2 linked regions of the Allorhodopirellula heiligendammensis genome follow. Each later gene encodes a partner of the first gene's protein in a complex. Links are inferred from orthologs where the notes say so. Each region holds a gene or a part of one and is shown on either strand. Other genes may lie near its edges.

What was found.
Region 2: pnp (region 1) and rny share a complex: the UniProt entries of both Bacillus subtilis proteins name them as parts of the possible RNA degradosome complex. The link is inferred for Allorhodopirellula heiligendammensis from one-to-one orthologs.

Annotation. Positions count from the first base shown.
Region 1 is NZ_SJPU01000001.1:93,536-103,090, forward strand. Bases 196-3,215 are described here. They hold pnp (polyribonucleotide nucleotidyltransferase), read left to right. Parts: upstream 196-590; coding sequence 591-2,840; downstream 2,841-3,215. Other genes in these bases: rpsO (30S ribosomal protein S15), read left to right, coding at 196-267; Poly21_RS00415 (rhomboid family intramembrane serine protease), read left to right, coding at 3,081-3,215. In the rest of the region: more of rpsO, read left to right, coding at 1-195; more of Poly21_RS00415, read left to right, coding at 3,216-4,046; Poly21_RS00420 (sugar phosphate isomerase/epimerase family protein), read left to right, coding at 4,055-5,116; Poly21_RS00425 (redoxin domain-containing protein), read left to right, coding at 5,113-6,468; Poly21_RS00430 (FG-GAP repeat domain-containing protein), read left to right, coding at 6,543-7,679; Poly21_RS00435 (nucleotide pyrophosphohydrolase), read left to right, coding at 7,676-8,050; Poly21_RS00440 (glucose-6-phosphate isomerase), read right to left, coding at 8,105-9,403. UniProt on the Bacillus subtilis protein: Involved in mRNA degradation. Catalyzes the phosphorolysis of single-stranded polyribonucleotides processively in the 3'- to 5'-direction. Necessary for competence development in Bacillus subtilis.
Region 2 is NZ_SJPU01000001.1:1,242,834-1,252,338, reverse strand. Bases 4,415-7,384 are described here. They hold rny (ribonuclease Y), read left to right. Parts: upstream 4,415-5,100; coding sequence 5,101-6,669; downstream 6,670-7,384. Other genes in these bases: Poly21_RS04730 (sugar phosphate isomerase/epimerase family protein), read left to right, coding at 6,745-7,384. Outside these bases: Poly21_RS04755 (hypothetical protein), read right to left, coding at 1-495; Poly21_RS04750 (hypothetical protein), read left to right, coding at 697-1,551; Poly21_RS04745 (M20 family metallopeptidase), read right to left, coding at 1,655-2,845; Poly21_RS04740 (DEAD/DEAH box helicase), read right to left, coding at 2,851-4,170; more of Poly21_RS04730, read left to right, coding at 7,385-7,740; Poly21_RS04725 (6-phosphofructokinase), read left to right, coding at 7,857-9,146; Poly21_RS04720 (sodium:calcium antiporter), read right to left, coding at 9,286-9,505. UniProt on the Bacillus subtilis protein: Endoribonuclease that initiates mRNA decay. Initiates the decay of all SAM-dependent riboswitches, such as yitJ riboswitch. Involved in processing of the gapA operon mRNA, it cleaves between cggR and gapA.

The sequences.
Region 1 (9,555 bases):
ACGATCTCGAAAGAACGTAAGAAGGAAGTAGTCAGCGAACACGGAGCGACTGCAGATGACACCGGATCCCCTGAGGTGCAGATTGCGATTCTGACTGAGCGGATCAATGGTTTGACCGAGCACATGCGAACGCACCGCAAAGACTTTGCTTCGCGACGCGGCTTGCTCGGTTTGGTCAGTCGCCGACGTCGGTTGCTCGATTACGTTCGAGCTCACGATCCGCAGCGTTACCTGGATGTGATTGGTAAGCTCGGTATTCGCAAGTAGTTTCTCGTCAGGTTGGTCGTCGGCATGGTCCTTCGACCGTGTGTGGATGTGCCAACGGGCAGTACGCCCCGGATTGGTAATGCGAGTGTGTTCACTCTTTCTGTTAGCACCACACATCACTGAACGTTCGCCGCGGGCGGACATTTCTTGTTTCATCTTTCACGCATGTGCCGAGCGAATAATCGCTCGGCGTCATGCCGGTGAACGCGGGCGCGATGTTTCTCGAGTCGCGCCGCGATCAATTGTAGTCATCGAGTTTGTTGGCGGCGATGTGTCGCCGTTTTGTTGTTTGTAGGAAAAAGTAAAGAAAAATAGAGGTTGTGGTGAGTATTCACAAAATTCGCGTAGAACGAAAAATCGGCGATTCAGTCTTGTCCTTTGAGACGGGCCATGTCGCGAAACAGGCTGCCGGCAGCGTGCTGGTGCAGTATGGCGACACCGTCGTTCTGGTAGCTGCTGCTTCCGGAACCCCCCGACCAGGCATCGACTTCTTCCCGCTGATGTGCGACTATCGCGAACGGCTTGCTGCAGCAGGTAAGTTCCCCGGTGGCTTTCTTAAGCGAGAAGGTCGTCCGAGCACGAAGGAAATCCTCAGCTCGCGATTGATGGACCGACCCATTCGCCCACTATGGCCCAATGGGTACATGGACGAAGTTCAAGTCCAAGCGATGGTCATCGCCAGCGACTTGCAAAATGACGGTGACGTGCTGGCCATGAACGGTGCCGCTGCGGCACTTCATATCAGCCCCCTGCCGTTCCAAGGACCGCTCGCCAGCGTCCGCGTGGGCAAGGTCGATGGCAAGTTGATTGCTTTCCCGACTTTCGAGCAGCTCGAGGAATCCGAACTCGACATGATCGTCAGCGGCAGCCAAGAGATGGTTGCGATGATCGAGGGCTTCGCCAACGAGATGCCCGAAGAAGAAATGATGGAAGCGATTCAGTTCGCTCACGGAGTTATCCGCGAAGTCATCGAGTTGCAGGAAGAACTCTATCGTAAGGTGAACCCCACCAAGGTGCCTTTCGAGTCGCCAGCGGACGACGGCTTGTTCCAGCGGCTTAATGACGCCTACTACGATGACTTCCGCGCCGCACAGCAGACATCCGGCAAACAGGCTCGCGCCGATGCCACCCACGGCCTACGCGACCGCGCCATGAGCGAAGTCATTCCCGATCCCAAGGCCGACGGCGCAATCTGTGTGAATCGGTTCAAAAAGGTTTGGCACGATCTCGAAGAGAAAGTCGTCCGTGACCTGATCAGCGCGGGCACCCGTCCCGATGGACGCGATCGCAATTCGCTCCGAGCGATTCACTGCGAAACAGACCTGTTGCCTTGCGTCCATGGCTCGGCCATGTTCCAACGCGGCGAAACCCAAGCGATCGTGACGATTGCACTGGGCACCAGTCGCGACGAACAACGCGTCGACGGCTTGCAGGACGAGTACAGCAAGAAGTTCATGCTCGACTACAACTTCCCCTCGTACTCCGTGGGCGAATGCCGCCCCATCCGCGGACCTGGACGTCGGGAAATCGGTCACGGAGCCCTGGCTGAGCGCAGCGTCGCTCCCGTGTTGCCGCCCGCCGATGCATTCCCCTACACCATCCGCGTGATCAGCGACATCACTGAGTCCAACGGCAGTTCGTCGATGGCGTCGGTATGCGGTGCGACACTCGGCTTGATGGCCTCCGGCGTGCCGATCAGCAACCCTGTGGCCGGGATCTCGATCGGTCTGGTACAGAATTCACCAGATGACTGGCACCTGTTAACGGACATCCTCGGCACCGAAGATCACTTCGGCGACATGGACTTCAAGATCGCCGGAACGCAAAACGGTATCACCGGCATCCAACTTGACCTCAAGATCACGGGTGTTGGCGAAGAGATCATTCGAGCGACGCTGAAGCAATCGCGGGAAGCTCGCATTGAGATCCTCAAGAAGATGCTCACGACGATCCCGCGGCCACGCCGCGAAATCTCGCCGACCGCACCACGATTGCTCCGCACGAAGATCTCGCCCGATAAGATCGGTGCTCTGATCGGGCCTGGCGGTAAGAACATCCGGGGCATTCAAGAGTCCACCGGCGCCGTGATTGAAGTGGATGATGACGGCACCGTGCTCGTCGCCAGCAGCAACAAAGAATCCGCCATGGACGCCATGCGTCAGGTCGAAGCTTGCACGGCAACCGTTCAGATTGGCAAGATCTACGACGGCATCGTCAGCAGCATCAAAGAGTTTGGTGCCTTCGTCGAGATCCTCCCCGGTCGCGATGGACTCGTTCACATCAGCGAAATGAGCGGTGGATATATCAGCAACCTCGATCGCCACATCGCCGTTGGCGATGAAATGAAGGTGTTGGTCATCGACGTCGATGAGCACGACCGTGTCAAACTCAGCCGCCGACGCGCCCTCGAAGAATTGGGCCTGGAAGACCCCTTGGCCGCCGAACTGGAAGACGGTGAAGGTGGTGGCGAGAGCAGCAGCGGTGGCGACGGTGAAGACCGTCCACGACGCCGCCGCGGCGGACGCGGCCCACGTCGTGACGGTGGTGGCAGCGGCGGTCGCTCGCGCGACTGAGTGCCGACGGCATGAATCAAGACGCGACGGACTCATTCCCTCGCGTCTTTCAAAAATGAGCATTAACCGCCTGGGTGAAAGCCTGGGCGGTTAACTTATTGGTGTATTGGGCGACAGTCGTGTTGGTAACGATCCGCAGCTCCCCACCAGCTTCTCTGGGGGACAGGTAACGCCCGAGAGTTGCCGACGCAGCAACACTGCAACTTCAGCATATTCCCTCCATACAAGGCTCCAATTCTGATGGGGATCAACGATCGCGACTATGGCCGCACGGAACGCACTCCGTGGGATCGAATCGAAAACCCACGCAGCATGGTGATCACGCTCATCGTGATCAATGTGATCGTATTCGCTGCCCAGTCGCTGTTTGTCTACAGCCCGCAATCGGACTCACCAGTGGGAATGGATACCCCGCAGGGGGAAATCGCGGTCGTCTCGACGGGCGAGAAACGCAGCCACATCGACGACATCTTCGCCGTCCGCGGCACCTCGTTGACACGCCCCTGGTTGTGGTTCCAAACGGTGACCTATGGCTTTCTGCATAACCGTAGCAACATTCTTCACCTCGTCTTCAATATGTTCCTGCTGTATGTGTTCGGCCGACCGCTCGAACAGCGAATTGGGGGGCAGGAATTTCTGAAGGCATACTTGGCGGCGATCTTGGTGGGCGGTGTCGTGGCGATGGTCTCACCGTGGCTGCTACGAATGTTCGTTCCAGGTGTATCCGTGGACGTCGCGACGCTCGGTGCCAGCGGTGGCGTGATGGCCATGATGGTCATGTTCGCGTGTTACTATCCTCACCAAGAACTGCTTTTGATGCTCGTGCTACCCGTCAAAGCATGGGTGCTCGTCAGCTTCCTGGTGCTGATGGATCTCCTCGGTGCGGCGGGCATGAGCGGCAGCGACACCGCCTACGGCGTTCACTTGGCTGGGGCCCTCTTCGGATTTCTGTATGTCAGGAAGGGATGGAGCTTTCAGTGGCTCGATTTGACGCAGTTGGATGAAATCCCCGCTCGCTTGAGACAGCGTTCTCGACGGGCAAAACTGAAGCTCCACGATCCAGAAAAGAAAATTCGCGAGGAAGAACGGGAAGCGGATCGAATTTTAGCTAAAATCCATTCATCGGGCGAATCCAGTTTGACTGCGGGTGAGCGCCGGACTCTCGAAAAATACAGTCGCCGTAAACGGCAATCACGCGATCTTTAGCGAACACGATGTCTTCTGAAACCTCTCCGCCTCCTGCTCAACGCAGTCATTCGCCGCTGCGTCTGAACCGCCGTAGTGCCGCCAATTTAACCGCAACGACTGCGCTAGCGGCTTGGCTGGGTCGCCCCTTGAACTCCCTCGCAGCGGCAGCCGAGGGCGACGGGCCGGCGGCGCAGCCGTCCGCCACTGACACGCCGCCGGAGCCCGGTGTCCCCGCCCCACAACCGTCTCCGCTGCCGTACCTGGATCGAATCGGCCTGCAGCTCTACACGCTCCGTGACCAAATGGCAGAATCTCCTGAGCAGACCCTCGCAGCGGTAGCCGCGGCGGGGTACTGGCAGGTCGAACTGATGAACATCGACGAGCAGGCGGTCCAAATCGCGGCCATGGCTCGGGCAGCAGGACTGTGCGTGCACAGCGCTTTCCTCGATTACAACGTGATCACCGCTCCGGGACGTGAGGGCGTCGCTTCGCTTGAGCAGACGCTCGACCTAGCCCAGCGAATCGGACTGCGACACGTGGTATTTGGATACATTGCCAAAGATCAACGTGATTCCGCGGAGAAGTGCCGCGTGATCGCGGATTCCGCCAACGCCGCAGCCGACAAAACCCGGGCCGCAGGCATGCGTATGTGCTATCACAATCACTCCTTTGAGTTTGCCGCCTTTGCTTCGACTGCAACAGAAGATGCCGAGGCAAAGTCCCTGACGGCCTACGATATTTTCATCGAGCGATTCGATCCCCAGCAGATGGAATTTGAACTCGACGTGTTCTGGGCCAAAATCGCCGGCCAAGATCCGCTGGCGCTCATGCGGCGTCTCGCTGGGCGGATCAGCCAGGTACACCTCAAAGATATGCTCGCCGACACTCCCGTGAGCTTAGACGAATCCGCTGTGCCCAAGGAAGCATTTCAGGAACTGGGCGATGGAGTGATCGACATTCCCAGTGTGATGCGGCTCGCCAAGGAGATCGGTGTCGATCAATGTCATGTCGAACAGGATCAATCTCCCGCGCCGTTGGAGAGCATTGTTCAAAGCTACCAATACTTGATGAAAGCAGGTAATCCATGAACACTCGCTTCCACCCGCAGTCGCTCTGCGTGCTCCCTGCTCGATATCTCCGGTGCGCAGCGTGGCTATCAATCTTCGCACTGTCGTTGACATTCTCGGGCAGTCACCCCCAGGCTGCCGCTGACGACGACGTCACTCAAGCCGATACGTTTCAACCGAGCGAAGCGGTCAAAACAGCACTGATGCCATTATTCGATTCCATTTCGAAGGCGGACGGGTCTCGGGCAAATGTCGAGCTGACAGTCGAAACGGTCATGCATGGGGAAATTCTCTCCCGAGAACCGTCGTCGTTTGCGATAGCGTCGAAGTCGCCGGACCATCACACGATCTATCATCAGTCCGAAGGCGAGAGCAAACGGATCTATGCCGACGGCAAAACCTATATCGTGGCGCTCTCGCCACAGGCTTATTACGAACTGCCGGATGTTCTAAGCAATCAAGCGATCGTCACCAGCTCGCCGATCAACCTGGGCGCGTACCCTGAGCCATTACTCGCTCTGACACTGGCTGGCGTTGATCCAACGATCAGCTTCTTCAATGGGATGTTTTCTGTCGAAGCGATGGGAAAAACTAAATTCCGCGGCCGCACTGATTCTGTCCATGTTCGAGGTCAGCAGGACGATAACGTCGTCTGGGACTTGTGGATCACCGATGAACAGCACCCACGTCCCTTGCGGTTGCTGGTCAACCTCACACCAATGTTGCAAGCCAGTGACCAAGTCCATGTGCCCGAAGGTTACGGACTGTCGCTCCGATATGACTTCGTGAAATGGCGAGTAACCGGTGAGGTGGAAGACAAGCTGTTTCACTTCGTCCCGGCTCCAGATGCGACACAATACGCTTCACTCGCCGACTACGAAGAGCAAACCTCGCCCGAGATCGGCAGTCACCCTCTGCTCGGTAAGCCCGTGCCCGAATACACACTGACGCTTCTTGACGGAACCGAAGTCAGCTCAGAGGAACTCAAAGACAAGATCGTTGTCTTGGATTTCTGGGCGACCTGGTGCACGCCCTGCATGCAAGCGATGCCTACCATCAAATCGTCCGTTGCCGAGTTCGCCGACAAAGATGTCGTCTTTTACGCGATCAATGCTGGCGAGAATGCCAGCCTCGTCAACGGTTTTGCCAGCGAGCAAGATTGGGGCGTCGACGTCGCCGTCGATCCCGAGGGCACTCTCATGGATGCTTTCTCGGCGGAGGAAATTCCCCTGACGCTCATCGTTGGACGCAACGGAATCGTCGAATCCACTCACATGGGATACCCTGGGGAAGATGCGTTGGCAAAACAATTTCACGATGAGCTGGATGTGCTAGTCCGAGGTGGACGCATCGCCAGTTCTCAGCCCGAGTAACACTACGGATCTACCGCATGTTTTTAAGTCGCCTGTCCTCACTGATCACCGTCACGTGCCTGCTCACTTCGCACCTGCATGCCGGGGAACCTCCTCAGTTCGAAGTTCGATTGCTGACCATTGATGCGAATGAGGGAATCGCTGCGGGCGATATGGATGGTGACGGTAAACTTGACATTGTCGCCGGTCGAAATTGGTTTTGCAACGATGATTGGGCGGCTCGGCCCCTGCGGAATGTTGATGATTGGAACGGGTACGTGCAGTCCAATGGCGACTATCTCTTAGACGTCGACGGGGACGGACGTCTCGACGTCATCGCGGGCTCATTTTTGCCGACCCAAGTCAATTGGTACCGGAACCCAGGTGACGAGGGTCTGCGCCTCGGTCAACAGTGGCAGCAAAATTTGCTCGTCGATACCGGGGCAACCGCCAACGAGGGCCAGTTGCTCGAGGACATTGATGGAGACGGCACGATGGAATGGATCGTCAACAGCTGGAAGCCTGATTCCCCCATGATCGTATGGCGGTTGGTTCCGAAAACAGCTGCCGAAAATGAATCAGCTGACGCACCAAACTCCCCCGTCTTCGAAGTCAAACGACAGGTCATCGGACCTCAAAACGGGCATGGTATCGCCGTCGGTGATATCTCCGGCGACGGACGCGCTGACATCCTCGTGGGTACTGGTTGGTACGAACAACCTGAATCGGATCCATGGTCTGGCCCGTGGGAATACCATGCGGACTGGAACCTGAATGCGAGCTTGCCCATGATCGTGACTGATCTCGATGGTGATGGTGATAACGATCTGATCTACGGCAACGGTCACCACTTCGGACTGCAATGGCGAGAAAACAAGGGTGCGTCCGAAGACGATGGAAAGATCCAGTGGACTGACCACGTGATCGACCGAGATTATTCCCAACCGCATAGTCTCACATGGAAGGATCTCGACGGTGACGGCCAACCTGATTTGATCACCGGGAAACGTTATTTTGCGCACAACGGGAACGATCCCGGTGGCAAGGATGTGCCCTGTCTGTATTGGTACCGATGGAATCCCGATACCAAGACGTTTAAGCGATACACCATTGATGAGGGACGTGTGGGTACCGGACTCCAGGTCGTTGTCGAAGATTTCAATCAAGACGGCCGGATGGATATCGCCGTTGCCGGTAAGAGCGGTACCTATCTCCTACTCGCGAAGCCATGAACGGTTCACCGCCAGTTGCCCCTGAGTCACTATCAATCGCCGACGCGCAAAGTTGTGTCGACGATTGGATTCAAACCATCGGCGTCCGGTATTTTGACGAGCTCACCAATCTTGCCCAACTGATGGAAGAGGTGGGTGAGGTCGCCCGCATTCTTTCGCGGAGTCATGGCGAGCAGTCCAGCAAATCAGGCGAGCACCTAGGTGATCTATCGGATGAACTTGCGGATGTCTTATTTGTCGTGATCTGTCTCGCCAACCAATCAGGAATCGATCTGACAGAGGCCTTGAAGAAGAACCTCGCTAAAAAGACTGACCGTGACCGTGACAGGCACCGGAACAATCCGAAACTGGACGCCAGCGGGCAACCGTAAACCCGCCGCGATGCGTCTCTCCTCACCACACCAACAGCCAGTCAAGGACCTCCACTAGGACGGTTCACGGTGTAGTGTGAGCAAACATTCGCGGGCCAACCATGTGAACTGAAATAGCTGCCCGAGTGTGTGCATGTCGATATGCGGCAGATTCAAATGGGTTGTCGGCTGGCCTGCATTGCACCGCTCTTCGTTGTTTCTAGCGAACGCCGAACGCATCAGGTCGGGCAGCGTCACCACAGCACTTGCCTGCTTGCTAGATTTCGGTGCCGAATAACAATCAATTCCGATTTCGGTGGCGATCTCTCTAGATTGGACCGGCAAGGGATCCGTGCGTGCTGCGTCAACGAAGACCTGATGGACGACACCCCCATCGCCTGGTGATTCTCGTCGACCCAAGGGTGCCTTCATCATGCATTCCCACCAGGCGCCGAACCCCCTGAGCGCCGGTGTCCACACGTCCAGGCGACTCGGCGATGCTCCGTGAATTTGTCGGATCGCGGCCTCAATGGTTACAAACTGCATCACCGAATTCTCGGCAAACTCAGTAGTCAGAAAATGCTCGTTCATCGCTGCAGCACCAACTAGGAATTGGATGCAGTCGAGCCCGAGCAGAGCAGCGGGCAAGAGCGTTGCGGGCGAGTAGACGCCGAGCGGCCCACCCAACTCATCCTCAAATTGGAAGTCGCGTTCACAACCTCGGCGGTCCGCGTGCGCCCGGACAGGGCCACTCGCCGGCGTAATTGGGATTAATAATTTTGGTATCCAGCGAGGCGCGCCCGCGCCGAGCGACGCAGCGAGTTGATCGCCTATCACTTCCATCGACGTCGCCACAGCCAGTGAGGACAAACCATGACGTTGTCGCGAATCAATTGGGATGATGGCGTATCGCTGCTCTGCCGCGTGCGGACCGTTACCGCCCATCGCCAATCGTCGCGACAGACCCTCCGTAGCGTCGTTGTCGAAGTCCGCGCACGCGAAATACATTCGCGGTTTGCTACCGCGGGCCGAGCGAGATAACTCATTGTGGTAGGGATCACAGCACGCACGCATCAGCGCCGCGGGGCCGAGCAACGTGTCCTGGTCCCCAATCACCGCCACAGCGTCGAGATGGTCATGCAGGCGGTTGGCCACGCGGAAGACACGTCCCAGCTCTGAATTCTCACGCATCGATTCATAATCGGTGAGCAGTTTCTCGGGCATGCGAAATCCACCGGTCCACGTGGCAGTCGACCGCTGGAGCATGTCGTCACGCTGTGCTGCGAGCCGTCCGCACAACGCTTCGAACTGCTCGGGCGTGACCGCACAGGCACCGCCCATGACACCGTTGGGATCGAAACGCAGCAGCTTCATCGGCGATCTCTCTTGCGGTGAGGGGATGGATGGTCAAGAATCGAGCGCAAAGAACACCCGAGCGAAAGAAATGGATTAAAACGTGATTGAATCGCGTGTCCCACGGGCCGATGCCGCTGCCGGTTGACAGGTGCCGCCACCCCGCCGAACCA
Region 2 (9,505 bases), 1.2 Mb from region 1 along the record:
GAGCACTGTCATGTACTCGCGATCCTCGCTCACATCGTCCACGCGGTCTGTTCTCTGTTCGATTGCGACGAGGCGTCCTGGGATGCTCTTACCATCTCGCATCTCGGCAACGATGGGTTGGCCTTTCATCGACAACAGCAAATTTCCGAGCGTCCGCGTATCGGGCGCGAGCGGGGTCGGCTGGATTGGGTCGTTGGCGGCCGCCAGACGAATTTCGCCCGCCCCGGCTGGGTCGATTAGTCTTGAGACGCGAATCGCTTCATCGACTTCGAAGGTCCCCACATCGACGGCAAATTTCCCGGATCCCTCGATGGTGCCCGAGTATTCAAACCAGCCCTTGCCAGCTGCGTGCAACGTCACCGAAGTTAGATTCAGCTGGACGCTGCCCGCTTCAGCGTGTGCGTTGTCTAATACTGCGGCAGGGACATTGGGTTCGTCAGCCCTCAGCACAGGGAGCAGCAACAGCGCAAACAAGGAGAAGCAGATGCGATTCATTGAAATTTTCCAGCAACTCAGGTGAGCGGATGAGAGCCTCTCATTGTAATCGAATCATTTTTTGCTCGTCGGCAATACGTCGTCGGCAATGCGTCGCCGGAGGAAGACCGTCAGTGCGTGCCGATAGCGGGCGAGTTAGACTGGCGTGGAATCGTCCTCATATCGACCTTCGTCCAATCAGCTGAAATTGGTTATCGATCGATGAAATTGAACTTTCCCCTCAGGGGCCCATCGCCGCTTGTCGCATCGCTATTTTTTAGTCTGCTGGTCACTCTGCAGTGCCACGGGCAACCTCAGGACGTGCCGTCACCGACGCTTGAGATTCCCATCTTGGATACGGTTGTCGAATCGTGGCCGGTCGACGCCATGATGACACGGGCACAGGAGCGAGCGATTTGGGAAGCCCTTTGTCAGCCCTACGCACCCACCGCGATTAAGATTCCGCTGGATGACTGGGTCGCTTCCGTTAGATCGATCTGTCCGATGGAGATCGACACGATCGCATTAGAAGGAATTGGTCTTACGACCGACCATCCAATCAGTTTTCGTGTCGACACGCCGCCGCAGACTTTGTTGGTACACCTTTCGTCGGCACTTGAGGATCTCGATTGCGTCGTCGAAGTTCGCCATGGCGTGGTGCGGATCACGACGAAGGATACCGCCGACAACAGGCTCCCTGTGCGGATCTACGACGTGTCATCGCTGACAGGAGACGGCGACGTGCGCGAGAAATTAATCGCGACAAAGTTTTTGAGTCACACGATTCAAACCGTCATCGAACCCGACGATTGGGAAGTATTGGGAGGAGTTTCGGTAATCCAACTGTTCCCGATGAAGGACAAGCAACTTCTGTGCGTTGCGACCCGGACCCAGACACATTGGCGGTTGCAGGCGTTCCTCGACCAACTGCAGCGGGCCGGGGGAGAATCGCCAGTACAGCAGTCGACCTTGCCGCAGCTGTCGACAACGCCACCACTGAAATTTCAACCGAAAGTGGAACCTCGGAAGTCAACGTCGAAACCTGGGGCAGAGCTGCCGCGATTTCGTCCGCAGTGAGTGTTCAGCCGAGCGAGGCCCGGGTATCAGCTTTAATCGTCACTCGGGAGCATTTTCTCGGGTGGGCCGATCGGTACCGGACAAGACGATGGCCCCTTCTACGTCAGACGCACCAATGGCGGATGGCGGACTCGTAGAGCTGCACACCTTTTTCGAGTTGATCGACTTCGATGAATTCGTTAACCGTGTGTGCTTGGGCAATCTCGCCGGGGCCGCACACCATGCGTTGAGTGAGCCCGTTGAGGACGCAGGCATCCGTGGCATAGCAGACCGCTTCCGAGCGATTTTCACCGATGAAGGGTTTTGCCAACTCGCAGAGGTCACGAACGCACGCGGCATCGGCGGGAGTCTGCATCGGCTCACCACCAGGAAAGAGCTGGAACGTTAGCCCCAGTTCGACAGCCCGCTGCTGGACCTGCGCCAGCAGCTCGCTGCCATCCACACCCGGCATCGTGCGGAAACTCACCCATGCCGCGCAGTGATCGGGAACGATATTGAGTGCATCCATTCCATCGCTGACACCGAAATTCCAAGTGAGGGTCGGTGGGTCGAACATGCCATTTCGTAAGACAAGGTCCGTCTGGCAACGCTCGTTGATCTCCAAGAGAGTTTGCAGCATCGGAACCATAGCCACATTGGCATTGACGCCGGTATTGGTACTGCTATGCGCTGCTCGGCCTGCTGAGACTACGCGAAACCCAACGATACCTTTGTGGGCATGGATGACACGCAGCCCCGTGGGTTCTCCGATGATGCAGGGCGGATCGGCAGCGGCAATTTGCCCATAGCAGGCAGAATGCTCGGTGAGATGCCGTGCGCCTTCGAATCCGACTTCTTCGTCAGCAGTGCAGACGAACCAGAGGGGACTGGTTTGTAACGCCGGATCGACTTGGCTGACCGAAGTAAGCATCGCCGCCAGTGAGCCTTTCATGTCGCAGGCTCCACGACCGTAGATACGTGTTCCCTCAACCGTCGCAATAAACGGATTGTGGCCCGGTCCGGTCCATCGATCCGCGGGGACGGTGTCGGTATGGCAGAAGTAAGCTAAACCGCTCCGCTTATCGGCCCTATGCCGCCCGCTATCGCCAACGCCCGACGCATTCATCTCCGGACCTCGCCGAGCGACGAGGTTACATTTGAGCACACCACGAGAATCCCGATAGCTTGTCCGCTCAACATCGAAATCGAGTTCTTGCAGCCATGCGGCAACGAGGTCAGAGATGCCTTCATTGCTACGGCTGCTGACGGTATCGAACGCAATGAGTTGCGAAAGGTAATCAGAAACGCGTGTCATGGTCCTCACACCGAGGCGTGTCGGCCTGGCTTTTTGTTTCGTGGGAAGGAGCTTTTCCCGCCACCACCGCTGTTCGAACCACGCCGTGATTGGCCGCCACTGGCGCGACCACCACCAGCCGGTCGGCTGCCTCGCGACCGACCGCCACCACCACCACCTTGGCCGCGTCCTTTGGGAGCATTCGAAGCCGGTTCGAAACGCTCCTCAGGATTTTCAACTTTGAGTTTTTGGCCAATCAAGCTTTCGATTGCACTGAGCTCGCCTCGCTCGTCGCCGGTGCAGAACGAAATGGCAATTCCATCCGCACCCGCGCGGCCGGTACGGCCGATGCGGTGAACATAGCTCTCCGGTTCAACGGGCATGTCGTAGTTGATCACATGGCTAACGCCATCGATATCGATGCCCCGAGCGGCGACGTCGGTCGCAACAAGTACGTTGATGCGATCATTACGAAACGCATCGAGCGCTTTTTGACGAGCGTTCTGTGTTTTATTGCCGTGAATCGCAACCGCTTGGATACCGCTTTTGTCGAGTTTCTTCACCAATGAGTTCGCACCATGTTTGGTGCGTGTGAACACGATCGAACGAGTCACGTCCTTCCCGAGCAATAGTTCCGTCAACGACGAGACCTTGTTGTCACGGCGGACGATTCGCAATCGCTGTTCGATCAGTTCGACGCTCGTCTTCTTGGGAGTCACGTTGATCGATACCGGATTGAACAACAAGCTATTGGCAAGTTCACGAATCTTCGGAGCGAGCGTCGCGGAGAAAAACATTGACTGGCGTTGCTGGGGAAGTGCCGCGATGATCTTCTTCAGGGCGGGCAGGAACCCCATGTCGAGCATCCGATCAGCCTCGTCGAGCACAAAAATTTGCACGTCACGAAGGTTGATATGCCCTTGATCCATGAGGTCGATCAGTCGTCCGGGTGTCGCGATCAGCACGTCAACGCCCTTTCGCATCGAATTCACCTGACCGGTTTGCCCCACGCCACCGTAGACAAGCGCGGAGTGGAATTTCATATGTTTGCCGTACACGCGGAAACTGTCGCCGATCTGAATCGCCAGTTCGCGAGTCGGTGCGAGGACGAGTGTGGTCGGGCGGTTGGGTGCAGCACGAGGTTTCTCGTGACCGAGAAAATCGAGGATCGGCAGTGCGAAGGCGGCAGTTTTACCGGTACCCGTTTGTGCACATCCGAGAATATCTTGGCCCGCCACGCCTGCGGGGATGGCCTGCGCCTGGATCGGGGTCGGTGTAACGTATTCTTGTTCTGCGAGGGCGCGTTTGAGGGGAGCGAATAGGTCGATTGATTCGAAAGTCTTCAAGAGTGTTTCTTTTTCAAATTTGAGTGAATCACTCGCGGGATGCATGTCTAGACGGGCAGCCTAAGAATGGCTGCGGAGATAAAACGTTCCAACACGAACTGCGAGCGAGAGCGGATGGACGCTTAGTTGACGAACAAACGCTCAAGGGGGAGCTGTAGGAAAGTCGCCAACGCGAAATTCCGGAAACCTCGGACTAACAAGAAGAGTCACGAAGTCATTTGCGTTCATTTCCATAAACGCGGAGCAGCTTTCCTGGGTCGGTCGACAGGACCGAGTCGGTTGGCAGCGGTTGGTAAACGGTTCGTTTACCGATAGACGAGCAGCAGAGACCTTGGCTCTACACCGTGTTCTCGTCGGTCGATCAAATGCGGTTGCATTTCTTGTTGCCGATCGACCCTTGGCAATGGACCGCCAATCCGTTTGGCAGTTCTCTGAGAACAAACCATACATCGCCGCAGCGGAACCGCCAAGCCCAAACTGTGAAAATGTCCCAGTACGCTCTGCCGGAGAGCGTCCAGAGGCCTTGCGCGGAATGTTCGGACCATGTGGATCGAAGGGGCGGACGCGAAGCGATTCGTTTGAAAACGATGCTGGACAGGATCATCACCCCCCGCGCAGGACGCCTGCGGCACTGGTATGCTATCGGACCAGACGCGCGACCATTCGCGTCTCTTATCCATCAAAATTCCCCACTCAATAACTCCCGCTCGTCTACCGCATCGATCCCCCGGTGCGTTCGACGAATCACGTTCGCTTTTTGCTCGAATAAGTTCCCGATCATGTGGCCCACAATCTGGTCCTACTTCCTGACATCTCTATTTCGCAGCAGCCCGTGGGTTGCAGCGAGATATGCCTGTGGAGTCCTTCACAGCGTCGGCATGCAACGAATCAAGCGAAGCGTCGATGAAAGCAGGCGGATCGCAAATCAATATGAATCCCGAAATCGCTACCACGATTCTCTACTGTCTCGTCTGTTTCTTCCTTGGCATCGCCGTTGTGCTGGGCTGGGTACGGCGGCAGGCCATCAAACGCGACGAACGTTTACGCAGCGAAGCCGCAGCGCTGCTTTCCGCAGCCCAACGTGACGCCGAAACCAGCGCAGCGAAAGTCGTCCTCGAAGCGCGTGAAAACGCAATTTCTATCAAGCTCGCAACCGAGCGTGAGGTCGCGCTGCTGAAGGAAAAGGAGGCGGCAAGAGACCGCAAACTGGACATCCGTGAGGACCAACTTGCGGCCAACCAGGAGACCCTTCAGAAAGCGCAGCGTGGGCTCGAGAATAGTCAAACGCGATTGGCTGCGCAGATGCGCGAGCTGACCGAACAACGCGCTGAGTTGGACCGACTCGTTCAAGAAGGTCAACGCACGCTGGAGCAGATCAGCGGCATGACGGAGGAACAAGCAGCGGCGAAGTTGATTGAATCGGTGCACGTCGATCTTGAGCACGAGATTGGGGCCGCCGTGCTGAAGCAACAGCGTGAGCTTTCCCGCCGAGTAGACGACCAGGCCCGCGAGATGTTGTTGACGGCGATGCAGCGTTACGCGTCTCCGCATACCGCCGATACGACGACGAGCACCGTTGGGGTGCCGAGTGATGACATGAAGGGCCGCATCATCGGCCGAGATGGTCGAAACATTCGCGCCTTCGAAGCAGCGACGGGCATGGACCTGATCATCGACGATACGCCCGGAGTCGTCGTGGTCAGTGGCTTTGATCCGGTGCGCCGTGAGATTGCTCGTCTGTCATTGGAGAAGCTGATTGCCGATGGTCGCATTCATCCTTCGAAGATCGAGGAGATGGTTGAACAGACGACGCAGGAGATCAAAACGTTCATTATCAAGAAGGGCCAGGAGGCTGCGAGCGAAGTCAATGTTTCCGGTCTGCACGACCGAGTAATCGAGATGCTCGGACGGTTGCATTTTCGGACTTCGTACAGCCAGAACGTGCTGCGGCACAGCGTCGAAGTTGCGTTTCTGTCGGGAATGATGGCGGAGATGATTGACATGGACGGAGACCTTGCCCGCCGCGCGGGACTGCTGCATGATATCGGCAAGGCAGCTGACCACGAACTCGAAGGTGGGCATCCAAAGATTGGCGGCGATCTCTTGCAACGACACAAAGAGTGCCAAGAGGTCGTCCATGCTGCTCGAGGTCACCACGACGAAGTTGTCACTGAGCACCCTTACACGATGCTCGTGGCAACCGCCGACGCCTGCAGCGCCAGTCGCCCGGGGGCCCGGCGAGAATCGCTCGAGCGTTACGTCAAGCGAATGGAGGAACTCGAGTCGATTGCCCACCGCTTCGATGGCGTTCAACAGGCCTACGCGATCTCCGCGGGACGTGAGGTCCGTGTGATCGTCAGCAGTGGCAAAATCAGCGATGAGTCCGCTGCGACGATCTGTCGTGACATTGCCCTCTGCTTCGAAAAAGAGCTCACCTATCCTGGTGAGATTAAAGTCACGGTCGTTCGCGAGGCGAGATTCACAAGTACGGCGAAGTAGCTACGCTCGCGACGGAGACTGTCGCGAGATTCGAATTCAAAACGCAGAATTTAAGTACGCAAACAGGTAGCAAAAATGGCAGAAATGAAAATTGGTGTGCGGGTGGATGCGTTGGGCGAGCAGACCCCCTCGGCGGCATCCCTGCGACGTACGTTGGGTTGGGTGGCCGCAACGGGCGCGACGAGTGTCGAGTTGTGCGGAAGACAATTACTCGACGTTTCCGAGATATCCGACACTGCCGTACGCACGGTGCGAAAGATACTCGATGACCTGAATCTGAAAGTTGCCTCGATCCGACTGCCGACCCGGTTTGGATTCGATTACTTGCCGAACTTGGACCGCCGGGTCGACGCCACGAAAGATGCGATGCGTGCCGCCTATCGACTTGGTGCCCCTTTGGTTGTCAACCAGATTGGCCCTGTCCCCACTCCACCAGCATCGCGGCGTGGCGCAGGGACGCCAGCGAAAACGACAGGGGCGTTCGGATCAACCGTCATCAGTTCTGCGATGCCGCCCGAGGGATTGAGCGTCGCCGAAGCCCAGGCCTGGGTCGCCGGTGCATCGTCGCACGGCAACATATCCGCAGGCAGTCATGCCGGATCCGCCGATGGCGGTGGTGAGCAGGTTGACCCACGCTGGAACACCATGCGTGAAGTGCTCGACGACCTGGGACGGTTCGGTGCGCGAGTGGGTGCATTTTTCGCCGCAGAAACGGGGACTGAGCCTGGGGCGCATTTAGCCAGTTTGATTGATATGAGTGCCGAATCGTATATTGCCGTAGCGCTCAATCCCGGGCAATTGATTATCAACCGGCATAGCGTCAGTGACGCCGTTGCGGCCCTCGGCGATCGGATTCGTATTGTGAACGCGGTCGACGGCGTGCTCGATCTCTCCGCTGGGCGGGGAATTGCAGTTCCGGTCGGTCAGGGGACAACCGATTTTCCTTCGCTGCTCGGCCAACTGGAGGATATTCCCTATCGAGGCCCGTTCATTGTGGGGAGGTCTGAGATGCCTGTGGCAACCGCAAAGCAGGAAATCGCGGCGAGCGTCGAGTACTTCCGCAACATGTAGTTCGCAAAATCAGATATCTTGGCGAGCGACCGTAAATCCTTAGAATCTGGTCCGTTCCCCAGAACATGAGACATCGCAGTCCCCAATCTTTCTCCCCTAACCACAAGCGTGACGCCGTGCCTGAGCTGGCCCATCACAATCTCGACATCAAACGCGTCGCCATCCTGTTCGCGGGAGGTCCGGCGCCGGCAGCTAATGCGGTTATCAGTACCGCTGCCTTTTCGTTTCTCGAGGAAGGCGCTCAAGTGTTTGGGATCAAACACGGCTATAGTCGCTTGGCGGAATACACCGCGGCAGGTCCACTGTGTGAAGGCGAAGATTACATTCGATTCTCGCACGACACGCTGATCAATGCTCGCAGCAGCCGCGGTATCATGATCGGGACTGCACGCACCAATCCGGGCAAACATGTCAGCAGCCCTGAACACTTGAAAGACCCCGAGCTGGTCGCGCCGCTACGGCGGGTCTATGAAGGACTTTGCTCGCTCGAGATCGATGCGTTGATTTCCATTGGCGGAGACGACACGCTCAAGACTGCAAACAAACTGAAAATGTTTCAGGACAATTTGCCAGGTGATGCGAGGCGATTCCCTGTGGTCCACCTGCCCAAGACGATCGACAACGACTACTCCGGGATCGACTTTACGTTTGGGTTCTTCACCGCCGTCGAAACACTCGCCGAAGAGATTCGCAATCTTAACTTTGATGCGGCGGCGGGACGAGCCTATTTCTTGTGCGAAGCCATGGGACGCAGCGCGGGATGGTTGGCGTATGGAGCGGCGATTGCTGGTGAAGCGAGCATGGTGCTCAGCGTCGAGGACATCACGGGCGCCCTCGCTGATGAGGAAGTCGTGAATGCCGAAACCGGGGCCACTCGCAAGGTCATGGCGCTAGAGCGAGTCATTGACCGTATGGTTGACATGATGCTGGCCCGCGAACGCGATGGGCGTCCCTACGGAACGATTGTGATTGCCGAAGGAATGGCCGAGTTCCTGCCGGCAAAATATCTCGAAGGGGTTAGTCGAGATGACCACGGCCACATCAACATTTCATCGATCAATCTCTCGGCGTTAATCTCACGCTTAATTGGTGAGCGATACACCGAACGCACTGGCAAGTACCGCAAGGTCAACGGGTTGCAGATGGGATACGAAGCACGATGTGCACCGCCGCAAGCCTACGACGTGTTGCTCGGTTCCCAGCTGGGTGTGGGAGCGTACCGGGCTCTCGTCGAGGAAAAACTCAATGGGGTGATGGTGTCGGTGGCCGGACAGTTCGACTTGCACTTCGTGCCCTTCGATGACCTCGTCGATCCGCAAACTCTGGTGACGAAAGTGCGTTTTATCGAGCAAAACTCCGACTTCCACCGCTTGGCACGGTTCTTGGAAACGTGCGTGGACAACTAGACTGAGGCACCTGGCTGGCCAAGTGCGCAGGCCCGCACTCGTTGCATCTGCGAACGCCGGTATCGAACCCTCTGCGGGTGAGTTGTCAAAGCGGCCAGCCGAACTGATTCTATCTTGCGGCAGCGGTGATTGGGTGGCATCATCCAAGGGCTGGCAAGGCGTGCAGCAGTCCTTGCAGGTATGCGGAAAGCGATTCAGCAGCAGCATAGCCTTCGCTGCGGCCGACGATATAGAGCACGAATGTGATGTAAATCGCCAGCAATAGGATCGCTTTGCCGCGACCCATTTCGACGTACGACACACCCTCTGGGGTACGACCGCGTCGACCGAGGTAGTAGATAAAGAAACTGATGATCGTC